DNA from 4 places in the Paenibacillus sp. FSL P2-0121 genome. Region 3 is predicted to be linked to each of the others. Evidence: riboswitches for the same ligand, from Rfam matches in the RefSeq annotation. Region 3 holds a riboswitch; each other region holds the start of a gene.

Region 1 (3,214 bases), 170 kb from region 3:
TGCTTCGTCTGTGCTTCCACCATCGGTGAACCGAGGTTCATTTATGCTCTCGAACATCAGCTTATCGGATTTGTCCTTGAAGCGATCGGCAATTTGAGTCCAGGCTGCATTATAACGTGCCAGCGTTTCATCGTGTTTTTCTTCCATATGGCTTACCCATAGCCAGGAATCATGATGGACATTAATCATGACATAAAGCTTGGCGTCCAGTGCCCAGCCGACAACTTCTTCCACACGGTCGAGGTAGGCCTTTTCTAGGGTATAGTCTGGTGCCGCACCCATGTGAGTATCCCAGGTCACAGGAATCCGAATGCTTTTATAGCCTTGAGCGGCGATCTTTTTAATAAGTTCTTGGGTCACACGTGGATTGCCCCAGGAGGTTTCATCCTCACCTGTAGCATCTAAAGTATTGCCGAGGTTCCATCCGGGCTGCATTTCGTCTACATAGGATTGGATCTTACTCTTTGGCGCTGCCTTAGCTTGTTGCTCGTCCTTAGTTGCAGCTGCGGCCATGGATGAGAACAGAGAGAGCAGAAGAGCGGTGACAAGTGTCAATGATAAGAAGGATTTCTGGATTCGCGTAGTCATTGAATTCTCCTTTGTGAGATAAATTTAGGATGCTTGGACCTGGCTTTGACGCTGTACTTGGTGGTTAAATGAACGCAAACACCTCCAGTGTTATTTTTGTAAACGCTTTCTTGATATACCCTAACATAGAATACACTTAGCGAGTACCTTACTAATTTGTGGTAAATTCATATAAGAATTAGTGATTTAAATTAATTTTCCCCACAGTTGGATAAAGAAATTATTTAAATAACCCCTAGTCGTAGAAATTGGTTATTCAATAGGATTATCTCTAGCTGCCCGTTATACAAAAAAGAAATATAACATGACAAAAGCATATATATTAGATATGATGAAGCATGAAAATTTAAAATTAGAAATAGGTGCCAACTATGAATGTTGCGGAAGTACAATCATAGATTGGTTAAATGGAAAGCGGGTGTGAATCCCGCGCGGTCCCGCCGCTGTGAAAGAGGAGTCCTTGCAAAATGCCACTGGGAAACTGGGAAGGCAGCAAGGGTGATGATACTTGAGCCAGAATATCTGCCTTTTTCTGTTACACCATCAAACTCTACGATCGATAGAGAGGTGCTTGAATAGTGTTTGCCAGCTATTACTGTGGTTCACTATCTTAACCTCTTGACGTTTATGTTGAGTGGTTTTTTTGTGGTTATGAGAAAGTTTATTCTGTTTTTTATCATAGGTATGAAGGGAAGGGTTATGGAAAAATGAAGAAAAATAAGTTTTTAGCGTGGTTACTTATTGTAGCTGTATTTATTACGACATTCTCTACAAGTGTAATCCCGGCTCAAGCAGATGGAGCAAGCTCTACCCTTAAAGGGTATGTATCTGTATCCGTAGAGAAATTCACCTTAGGCCAAGGGTATATTAAGGAACCTATTAAAGTTCCGATTTATGAAGGCGATAATGGCGCATCTTTAATAACACGTGCGCTAGGTGATGGGAATTATAGATATTTAGGAAATATAGATAGTGGTTTTTATTTATCAGAAGTTAAAGATAGTGGCAGAAGCGAAGTCAATATTCCACAATATATTTTAGATATGATTTCAGCCGATGGGAATACAGTCGGCACTAAAGCAGACCCCGAGTGGTTAAGTCAGTTTGACTACACCTCCATGTCGGGTTGGATGTATGCAGTAAATAATGTGTTTCCTCCGTTTGGGATGACCGATTATAAGCCTCAAGACGGTGACATCATTCGAACTCAGTTCACCACTTATGGCTATGGTTCTGATCTTGGCGGCTGGGGGGAAATCCCAGTTCAACTTGCCAATAAGGATGCTTTAACTGCGGAAATCGCCGAGATTAACAGTGCCCCTAATAAAGAAACTATTTTGGACAGACCAGTAGTGCAATCGGCAGTTTATGAAGCCTATTCCGTGCTCGAAAACATGGCAAGCTCTCAAATAAGTGTAGATCATGCGCTTGTCGGTCTTAATAATGCATTAGACATAGAACCCCCTGTTATTACAGTAAGTGGCATACAAGATAAACAGGAAGTATCCAATAAAGAAATAAGCTTCAAAGTAGCTGTCACAGACAATGTATATAGTGACATTACTCCAGAAGTGAAGCTGAATGGAGTTACTTTATCACCTGCAAATGGGGAGTATAAAGCTACTCTGAATTCAGGCAGTAATGCAATTACTGTAACGGCTCTTGACGGAGCTGGAAACAAAACAAATGTAACTTATCAGGTTACTTACAAACTGGAAACTTCAGTTGCCGTCAAACAACAGTTAGATAAAAACCTTGCTTATATTTTAAATACTGTAAAGAATCCAACGTTTGGAACAGGTAGCGGAGAATGGTCAATCCTTTCTCTGGCTCGGGCGAACTATACAGTACCTAACGGTTATTACGATCTTTATTACAACAATGTAGCTACGAAAATAGCATCAATCATTAAAGAGGATGGAAAACTCGACGCCAATAAAAGCACAGAGAATTCCAGAGCAATATTAGGACTTACCTCTATCGGAAAAGATATCACAAATGTTGCGGGATATGATCTGAGAAAAGCACTGGCTGATTATCAATATATCCAAAAGCAAGGCAATAATGGTCCGATTTTTGCTCTGATTGCGTTAGATAGCCATAACTATGAGATCCCTGTAGTTGATGGAGTTACAGAACAGACCACAAGAGAAAAACTAGTTCAGTACATTTTAGATAAAGAGGTTAAAAAAGGTACAGCAGAAGCTGGTGGCTGGGAATTAGGCGTAACCAAAGCCGATGTCGATATGACTGCGATGGCGATGCAAGCTCTTGCACCTTATTATGCATCCCGTGATGATGTAAAAGCTGCCGTGGATCGGGCCATCCAATGGCTGTCCGATAACCAAAACAATCAAGGCGGATTTACAAGCTGGGGAAGCACTAGCAGCGAGAGTATCTCGCAGGTAATTGTAGCCTTAACTGGTGTAGGCGTAGATCCGCACACTGACGCTAGATTTGTTAAAAGTGGAAATTCGCTTATTGATGCATTACTTAGCTTTGCTGCACCTGAGGGTGGATTTAAGCATATCCTCACAGGCAAAGTGGACAATATGGCGACGGACCAAGGTACGTATGCTCTTGTGTCCTATGATCGTCTGATCAATCATAGCAACCGTCTCTTTGA
Region 2 (3,214 bases), 3.0 Mb from region 3:
AACGATCCCTGGTGTAATCATTGCTGCCACGGCTGGATCACTACTGGGTGCAGTAATTCTCTATTATATTGGCCGATTATTGGATGTGAGCCGGTTAGAGAAGCTGGTTGAACGCTGGGGGGGCCTAATTCGCGTCACTAAAAAAGATATCCACAAGGCTGACGCCTGGTTTGATAAATATGGCTATTGGACTGTATTGTTTTGTCGGATGGTTCCGCTGGTCCGCAGTCTGATTTCGATTCCGGCGGGAATGTCGGGCATGAAATTTGGAGTATTTATGATCTTCACAACGATTGGCACATTGGGATGGAATTTGCTGCTTGTGCTTATTGGCGCGGCATTGGGCGAATCCTGGGAAGACATTGCCATGTACATGGATGTGTACTCCAATGTAGTCTATGTACTAATTGCTGGCGGATTAGTTATCCTTGGGTTTCTGTACTTCCGCAAACGCAGCCGGAGAATGAACACTGAGGGCTAAGCGGGTAGTGGACTGATAATAGAAATGACTATTAAAAAGGAGGGAAACACATGGAGCTATTAACGATTATTAAAGCCATTATTTTGGGGCTTGTTGAAGGTTTAACCGAATTTGCTCCAGTATCCTCCACGGGTCATATGATTATTGTTGATGATATGTGGCTGAAATCACAGGAGTTATTTGGACAATATACGGCAAATACCTTCAAAGTAGTTATTCAACTGGGTTCAATATTAGCGGTTGTTGTGATTTTTAGAAATCGGTTCATTGATCTGTTGGGTTTAAAGCGTTTCAGCCGTAAGCAGTTGGATCCTGTAACAGAGGAGCTACCGAAGTTGGAGCAGGGCGGGCACCTCAAGCTGACTCAGGTTCTGGTAGGGTTAGTGCCTGCAGGTGTGTTAGGTGTTCTGTTTAATGATTATATTGATGAGCATTTATTCTCTACATCAACAGTGTTAATTGGTCTAGTGATTGGGGCTATATTAATGATTATTGCCGATCTGTTTGGGCCGAAGAAGATCAGAACTGAGAGTGTAGATCAGATTACATACAAACAGGCACTTGGTGTAGGTCTTGTACAGTGTTTTTCGTTATGGCCTGGATTTTCACGCTCGGGCTCGACGATTTCTGGTGGCGTACTCCTCGGGATGAGCCATCGTGCCGCTGCTGATTTTACGTTTATTATGGCAGTACCCATCATGGCAGGTGCCAGTCTGTTGTCACTGATGAAAAACTGGCAATATTTCACCATGGACGCGTTGCCGTTTTTTATTGCAGGCTTTATTAGTGCCTTCCTATTTGCGCTGTTATCGATGCGTTTCTTCTTAAAACTGATCAATCGTATCAAGCTCTTACCGTTTGCTATATACCGTATAATTCTTGCTGCTGTAGTATATTTCGTATTTTTCTAAGTCCGTTATAAGGAATCGATATAACAGAAGCCCCAGTAATCTATTGCAGATTGCTGGGGCTTTCACGTATGATGACATCAGATTAAGACACTCAAATGATGAATGATATCGGAGACAGGTGCTGACCGGAAAATAGTAATTCGGTAGACTTAATAGGGAAATTCGGTTCGAAGCCGATGCGGTCCCGCCACTGTAACGGAAGAATCTCGAGCAACAGAGGTCACTGGCAATTTACTACTGCTGGGAAGACTGCTCAAGATGTTGACGCCGCTAGCCAGGAGACCTGCCTGTTTCAACAGCACTGCTTCACCTACGGAAGATAGGGAGGTGTTAGACGTTAACCATGGGTATATCATGGGCGTCTTTCCCTTTGACTTTTTTAGGGAAGGGCGCTCTTTTTTATAGGAAAGCAAGTAGCTTTGGAGTTTGAAATAAGAGATGGAAGAGGGAGTGTATCGAGATGACGAATAAAGTAAAAGTAAGCAATCTTGGATATCCGAGAATCGGAAAGAACCGCGAGTGGAAAAAGACACTGGAAGCCTACTGGCAGGGGAAAATAAATGAGGAGCAATTCCGCTCCGAAATGGCAGCAATTCAGCTGCAGCATTTGAAGACCCAGCAAGAGGCAGGAATTGAGCTTATTCCGGTAAATGATTTTACTTTTTATGACCATGTGTTGGATACGGCTGTTATGTTTGGAATTGTACCTCCACGGTACACGTATGATGGCGGCGACATCGGGCTTGATCTTTATTTTGCAATGGCCCGTGGTAATGCTGAGGCTACTGCCTGTGAGATGACCAAATGGTTCAATACGAACTATCACTATATCGTTCCAGAGATCGGCACACAAACACCACGCCTGACTGAAAATAAACCTCTAGCGGCTTATCGTTTTGCTAAATCGCAGGCAGGGATTGAAGGTAAACCGGTACTTTTAGGTCTGTATACCTTCCTTAAGCTGTCCAAAGGTTACGCAGCGGCAGATATCGCCAAGATTGCTGCACGTTTTGTTCCAGTCTATGTTCAACTGCTACAGGAACTGAAGCAAGAAGGGGTAAGCTGGGTACAAATCGATGAGCCAGCGATTGTTACAGGCATAAGTAAAGAAGAATTAACACTGCTTAACTCGATATACACAGAAATTGCCGGCTCCGTGCCGGGCTTGAATATTATTTTACAGACGTATTTCGAAGCTGCTGAACCGTTGGAGGCACTGCTAGAGTTGCCTGTTCAAGGCTTGGGTCTTGACTTTGTGCACGATGGTGGAGCGAATCTGGCTTCTATCGAACGTCTTGGCTGGCCGAAGGACAAATGGCTGGGTGCCGGAATTATTGATGGACGGAACATCTGGCGTTCCGATTTAGACGCTAAGCTGCAACTGGTAGAAAAGCTCAGCGTTCATGTGCCGCTTGATCGTCTTATTCTTCAGCCTTCTTGCAGTCTGCTGCATGTCCCAGTCACCGTTCAAGGTGAGTTGAAGCTGAAGGCGACAGTTAAGAATGCGTTAGCTTTTGCCGATGAGAAGCTTGCAGAGCTTAGTTTGCTCGGAGCAGCCCTCGCAGATAAAGGAGAAGCTGCTAAAGCAGCGCTGGCCGCTAGTCGTGAAGCTATTGCAGCATTCCGCGCACTACCTGAGCGTGGTCGTAAGGATGTGGCGGAGCAAGTGCTTGCACTTGCAGCTTTGCCGGACCAACGCAGTTTGCCTTTTGCTGAACGCTTAAAGGTGCAGCAAGAGAAATGGCAGCTTCCACTTCTGCCAACCACTACAATTGGTAGCTTCCCGCAGACAGTAGAAGTGCGTCAGGCGAGATTGAAATGG
Region 3 (3,214 bases):
AAGTACCTTGCGAAACTCCATGGATACCTGATACAAAGTTGCCATAAGACGATTTGGTGATATCTACTTTAAAATCATCGGTAGACCCTAGTTGTTGCAACGCTTCAAGGGCATTGGAGGCTTTCAAAGTCCCCTCACTAATCAACCCTTCCGGGCCTTCAACGGTTAGCGAAGCTGTTACATTCTTAGAAATCACTTTTAGAGCTTTTGTATATTTAGCAATCGTTGGGGCTTTGCCTTCACGGTAGCCAGTTACAGTCAGTGTATAGTCACCTGCGGGCATATTTCCTGAGAATACGGCCTCACCTTTAGCATTCGTCGTTACCTTGTGAGCTCCAATTTGGACCTGAACACCCGCAGCTTTTGCAGTTACAGGAGAGGAAGTATTCGTAGCAGCGTCCCATTTCCACGTCTTACTAGTTACAGTGACGGTAAAAGAATCGCCCTCTTTAAGATTTGCTTTGGAAAGCGTAACGGAATCCACAAGCTTAGTGTCGTCTCCGGCATAATAAACCAGTACCTGATCTGAATCTTTAAGTACAAAATCACTCATGCCTACATCGGGATTAATCCATTTTCCGTCACGCGATACAACATACATCCATCCGTCATAACCACCAAAGCTTCCAGCAGCAATACTTCCGATGCCAGTCACATAACTGCCCGAAGGATTCGTGATCGGCAAGTTCGTTTGAAGCGCCAGCTTCTCTAACGCTCCAAGTGCGTTGCCAGCATAGGCGTACCCTTGTGCCAACGTGGCCTGTGGTCCCTCAATCGTTACTGGAGCGTAGATGAGTGAACTCTGAATGGAGGATTTGGAAAAATCGTATAGCTTACTGTTGCTTCCTTTATACAGCAAATTATAGGCAACCAGCGCCTGAAGCCCTTGCTCTGTCGCCAGAATATTACTGCTTCCACCACGGCTATGGGTGAAGCTACCATCAGCTAGACGATAGCTGAGCAGGTTCTCCATTAGATCCACTTTGTTTTTGGTGTATTCTAATCCACTAGGATCAACTCCGAAGGATGTGAGTCCAAGGATTGCTTGTGCGCTACTTTCAGCACTGTCACCGTAACCCCCATGGCTATCTTGAGCTGCAGATAACCAAGCTACGGCTTGTAGCCCTGCTAAGTAGGCTTCGGGATTATTTTTATGTGCCGCCAGAGCCGTCAAGGTTATCGCTGTCATATCAGGCTCACTTGCGCCTGAGGTTAGTGCAAAGCCCCCATCCGGATTCTGTTTGGAGAGAATCTCCGTAAGGAGCTTATCCGCCGTCCATTTCGCGTCACTTGGGATATTATATTTACCAGAATCCAGCGCAAGTAAAGCATATACCGGATTATTAAGCGTCTGTTCACTGAGCTTGCTATTATTATAAATTTTCTCAATCAGATTATAGCCAGGAGTCGTTCCGTTACCAGCAAAGCTAGTAGGATCTGCACCAATCGCTCTCACTGCGAGCACGATTCGAGCATAATCGGTTACATTGGTGAAATCGCCAGCTGCATCCTTTACTTTTTTCTCAAGCTCTGAAAGGTAACTAGCCGGCAGCTTGTACCCTGCTTGCGCTAATCCAATGGCTTGCCAATCCGATTGCACGCCACCTTTCAAGAGATATTCTGCAGCCGCATAAGTCGCATCCGCAACATTAATCCGCTCCGCAGCAGTTGCCTCCAGACCGGCGCCAGCGCCCGCTTCTGCAAATATTTGTCCCGCCGGAGCAAGAGATGTTCCTAGAATTGAAATGACCATGAATAAGGCCAGCCCAAGTGCTACAAACTTGGAAGACATGATTTTCTTCATTGTTTAACCTCTTTCTGTATAAGAATGGGTACTGCCGGGAATAAGACGCATAACATAAAGACCGCCCCTTTGGAGGGCGGTCAGGGAAGATTACAAATTGAGGCTGCGGCGCTTGCTTCCTGCCAACAGTCCATCTGTATATGTTCCACATTCTTACCCCACGAAGAATAGAAACGCTCACGAAAAAGGCAGGTCTCCTGGCTAATGCTTCATCGCTGTTCTTCACCTTCCCACCCTACCTTCGGGGCAGTGGCTTATAGAAGAAACGCTCCGCACATACAGTGGCGGGACCGCGCCGGACTCTTGCACCGGACTTCCCTTTTAAGCAGACGACTAGATTGATAGAGTCTGCACCTTTTCCAGTATGTAGTATCTTATTTTGACATCCATAATCATATCTATTAATACATAGCATGTCTATAGAAAAGCTTAGTATGGGCAGCAAAAAAATGAACAGCAATACGCCACCTTCCGGTAGTTATTGCTGTTCAGAAAGCTTGTTATTCGACTGTTCCATCCGGACTTGCAGTCGGGGAGGGTTCAGCACTTGAATCAGAAGCTGGTGGAATATTAGGGTCGGGATCTACGATCAATGTAAATCTTCCGGCTTTGATCATACTTTTCTCTAGAATTGTCGCTCCAGGCTCCAATGTAACCTCAACCTGATAGGAAGGTTGTTCACCTTCAGTCACAGCTGTTGCGGAAGGCAACCCAGTGCTGTCCTCAGTATTAGAGGAAGGCGTAGGAGACGGAGATGCATCAGCTACAGCATTAGTAGCATCTGCACCTTCTGCTGTTCCTCCAGTAGTGCCAGCGGCATCTGACTCGTCAGCAGCGTTTCCCTCATCCGTCCCATCCGTTGACGGCACTGGACAAGTCCCATTCGTAGCAGCGACCTTAAAGCTTTTATCTATCTCTGTAGACGAAGACATTAAACTAATCTCAGTCGGTTGAAACTGCACACAGTCATCTGCACTTGCGAAGGTGAACACCAATATGCTGCTCCCCTTATCTCCTTCGACGCTCTGATCCTTCAAGTATACTGAAGCTGGAGGCAGCATATTGCCTGCACTCTGAACAGGGGTCGGCTCAGGGCTTGTCCCCGGCAGAGCCGTCTTCGTATCATCCGGACGCAGCATACTGAATACGATAATTGCAATAATCACCAGAATACCCGTAATGGAGCCGGAGATTAAGAGTCGAAATCGGCTGCGGCTGATCCAGCGCGCCAGCGGGGAAGCCAGTTGGGAGCGGGCTTCATTGTACACATTTTGCAGAGCAGGCCGAGCTGCCGCGACATAGTTCTTTCGGAATTCCCGATTCTTGAACGCTTCACGATCACTGCTCAGGAAATACTTCAGAATCGCCTTACGGTAACCCGGTTGCAGCTTTTTATTCGAAACCGTAAAT
Region 4 (3,214 bases), 540 kb from region 3:
GACAGTGACCACTAGTCATACCGTTTTCATTAGCGATTTCGCGCCATGTCTTATCTTCCTTGATACGTTTCTCCAGAAGAACAGGGAACGGCAGGGGCTGTCCATCATATTCGACTTCAGGAAAGATTAGGCCATTCATCAATAAATATCACCCTGGATACTTATTCACATGTTCTCCCCAACTTGCAGGAAGCTGTGCCCCGATGTATCGGAGATTCTATTCTAGGAACCCGAAAAGAAGTGGAGAAAATTGACGAGACACCCACTTTACTCGACTAAAGGTTAGAAGAATGTTAGAAGTTGATGCTTGTACAAAAAAAGGCGCAGTTCCAAAAACCCGGGAACACGCGCCACTATCGACTTTGTAAGGATGCTGGTGAAGGGAATTGAACCCCCGGCCTACGCATTACGAGTGCGTTGCTCTACCCCTGAGCTACACCAGCTTAACGCTGTTTTTCTGCCAAACAAAAAATATTATACAACTTTCAGCCAGAAACGCAAGCCTATTCTCCCTGTTTTCCGCCCTTCTAAACTGCTAATCCACCTGTAGCTTACGCTCCACAGACTCTAACTTTCCACGGCTAGTAGAGGGTTTATCGCGGCGGTCGTCTATTTTAAGTGAGGTAGAGACACGTTCTGCACCTGCGGAAAAAGGAGACTCATGCAAAGCTTCTACCGCGGCAAAAATGCGTTGCAGAGGCCCTTCGATGATCGTCCCCATGGACGTAAGTTCATAAGTAATCCCTTCTACTGTCTTCAGCACCCGCTGCATATCCGCAACATAGCTGCTAAGACTGGTACTGCCTGTTCCAATTGGAATAACTGTAACTTCAGCAATAGGCATGAGAATACCTCCTCGAAATTTTATAGTAGCTGTCTCCTTCCATTGTAACAATTCCACCGCTCTGTCACAAACTAAGCAAGATTATCCTCCCTTATCTCTTCTATTTCTTCTGATTACTCCAAAATATGACTTTGGGCTAAGGGTATTTTCTCATGAGCAAATTCTAGGGTCATCTGCACTATATTTATGGACTCTTTGTGGCATCTTTTCGGACAATTTATGAATCATTTCGCATCTCCCTGTGGATCAATTGTGGATTACTTATGGACAGCCTGTGGATCATTTGTGGAGTACTTTTAAAGAACCCGCTCCCCGCGCGGGTTTTCTAAAAAACTGTTTACAAACACAACATCTTGGGTTATTTTTATCTAACGACAACAAAATATAGTGGAGACAGGCGCTTTGATCCTTAACCGGATTTAGAGCTTAATAGGGAAGCGCGGTGAGAATCCGCTGCGGTCCCGCCACTGTAACCGGATGGCCTTCTTAAGCTTCTGGGAAGCTTGAGAATCCACATCTCCCGGCAAATGCCACTGAGGGTTAGGAACACCCTTGGGAAGGCGCCGAGAGATCCCACGGAAGCCAGGAGACCTACCTGTTTCGACGACACCAACTATTGATGCCTGCGAGGAACAGGGATGGTGTCCGCATGCGGTCATCTACGTAGAGACCTCTGCAAATATCCGTGTGGATATTTACATAACGCATCGGGCATTTTCTGCCATCCTCGGGTAGGGGATGCTTTTTTTATGTAATCTGAACAAATATACGACTGCTTATAGCAGTCCAACTTCTTATGGATATATGGATTTGATGATAGATGTTTTTCTTTTATACTGAGAGGAGAGCTGTACAATGACGTTGTTGGAGAGACAATTTAATGGAGTAGAAAATGCACGGGAAGTTCTTTTAGAAGAGCTCATTGATTTAGGCCGGGATATTATCGACAGTCGGGATATGGACCTATTGCGCGAGAATGCCAATTTGAATGGAGAGAGTTTCTCCGGTAAAATGAGCAAGTTCGGCAGTGAATATTCAAAATGGTACGCCCGCAATTTTACGATGCCGCCACAGCTAGTGCAGGCTATTGATGACAATGTCGTCTATGTGCATGATCTGGATCAATACGCGATTGGAACGACGAACTGTATTTTTATCCCGTTTGATAAACTTCTCCGTGAAGGTTTCAATACCGGCAACGGCAGCGTTCGTCCTCCGAACTCAATAATGACAGCTATGTCTCTGGTAGCGATTATTTTCCAATCCCAGCAAAATGCTCAATATGGTGGTGTATCCGCCAATAAACTCGATTACGATCTGGCACCTTATGTAACCAAATCCTTCGCCAAGCTGTTCCGCAAGGGTCTGGATTATTTTGAAGAAGGACAAGCTGACGAATCTTTGGGCGAGATTACGATGAGCCGGACCGATCTGGCGGAGTCATATCCAAGAGCGTTCCGTTTTGCACTAAAGGAAACCGAAATCGAAACCCTGCAAGCGGCTGAAAGTATGGTACATAATCTGAATACCATGTCCAGCCGATCCGGTGGACAAATACCGTTTACCAGCATCAACTACGGTACTTGTACTTCACCAGAAGGTCAGCTTGTGATCAGTTCTCTGCTAACCGCAACTATGAACGGACTTGGCAGCGGAGAAACACCAGTGTTCCCGATTCAAATCTTCAAATGCAAGCAAGGAATCAATCAACAGCAAGGCGATCCTAACTATGAACTGTTCCTAAAAGCAGCTGAATGTTCTGCGCGCAGACTATATCCAAACTTCGCTAATCTGGACGCTCCGCTCAACTTGCAGTATTATGATCCAAGTGATCCTGATACGGAGTTCGCTACAATGGGCTGCCGAACCCGAGTGCTCGGTGACCGTTTTGGGCGTAATCATTGCTCTGGGAAGGGCAACCTTTCCTTTAATACACTGAATCTGGTTCGGCTAGGTCTGGCACACGGCACAGTAACAGGCAGACGTACCGTCGCAGACGAAGCTGGCTTCTATGAAGATCTAAATCATTATATGGATATTGCGCTGGAAGGACTTCTCCATCGCTTCCACATCCAAACCGCACAAAAAGCTAAAGCTTCCGATTTCATGATGCGAGAAGGCGTCTGGGAAGGCGGCGAACACCTTGCACCTGATGACACTGTAGGCGATCTGCTGAAGCATGGCAGTCTGTCTCTTGGCTTCATCGGTATGGCGGAATGTATGAAAGCTATGTACGGTAAACACCATGGCGAGGATATGGAAGTTCATTCCAAGGCGCTGGCTATCGTGCGTCATATGCGGGACTATTGCGATCGGAAAAGTGAGGAACTGGATCTTAACATCACCCTGTTCGCAACTCCAGCAGAAGGT

What was found. Region 3 has a riboswitch for cobalamin ahead of MKY54_RS04625 (DUF4430 domain-containing protein). Riboswitches for the same ligand answer to the same signal wherever they lie in the genome.
Region 1: another riboswitch for cobalamin. It lies ahead of MKY54_RS03950 (S-layer homology domain-containing protein); the one in region 3 lies ahead of MKY54_RS04625 (DUF4430 domain-containing protein).
Region 2: another riboswitch for cobalamin. It lies ahead of metE (5-methyltetrahydropteroyltriglutamate--homocysteine S-methyltransferase); the one in region 3 lies ahead of MKY54_RS04625 (DUF4430 domain-containing protein).
Region 4: another riboswitch for cobalamin. It lies ahead of MKY54_RS02375 (anaerobic ribonucleoside triphosphate reductase); the one in region 3 lies ahead of MKY54_RS04625 (DUF4430 domain-containing protein).

Annotation. Positions count from the first base shown of each region.
Region 1 covers NZ_CP150245.1:920,648-923,861, forward strand. The annotation lists gene MKY54_RS03945 (cellulase family glycosylhydrolase) at 1-588, opposite strand, end outside; cobalamin riboswitch at 932-1,133, shown strand; gene MKY54_RS03950 (S-layer homology domain-containing protein) at 1,296-3,214, shown strand, end outside.
Region 2 covers NZ_CP150245.1:5,040,767-5,043,980, reverse strand. The annotation lists gene MKY54_RS22420 (DedA family protein) at 1-481, shown strand, start outside; gene MKY54_RS22415 (undecaprenyl-diphosphate phosphatase) at 532-1,392, shown strand; cobalamin riboswitch at 1,492-1,698, shown strand; gene metE (5-methyltetrahydropteroyltriglutamate--homocysteine S-methyltransferase) at 1,853-3,214, shown strand, end outside.
Region 3 covers NZ_CP150245.1:1,089,827-1,093,040, reverse strand. The annotation lists gene MKY54_RS04625 (DUF4430 domain-containing protein) at 1-1,804, opposite strand, end outside; cobalamin riboswitch at 1,974-2,177, opposite strand; gene MKY54_RS04620 (glycosyltransferase) at 2,305-3,214, opposite strand, start outside.
Region 4 covers NZ_CP150245.1:545,721-548,934, reverse strand. The annotation lists gene MKY54_RS02390 (hypothetical protein) at 1-139, opposite strand, end outside; tRNA gene MKY54_RS02385 (tRNA-Thr) at 372-443, opposite strand; gene MKY54_RS02380 (MTH1187 family thiamine-binding protein) at 536-844, opposite strand; cobalamin riboswitch at 1,223-1,458, shown strand; gene MKY54_RS02375 (anaerobic ribonucleoside triphosphate reductase) at 1,700-3,214, shown strand, end outside.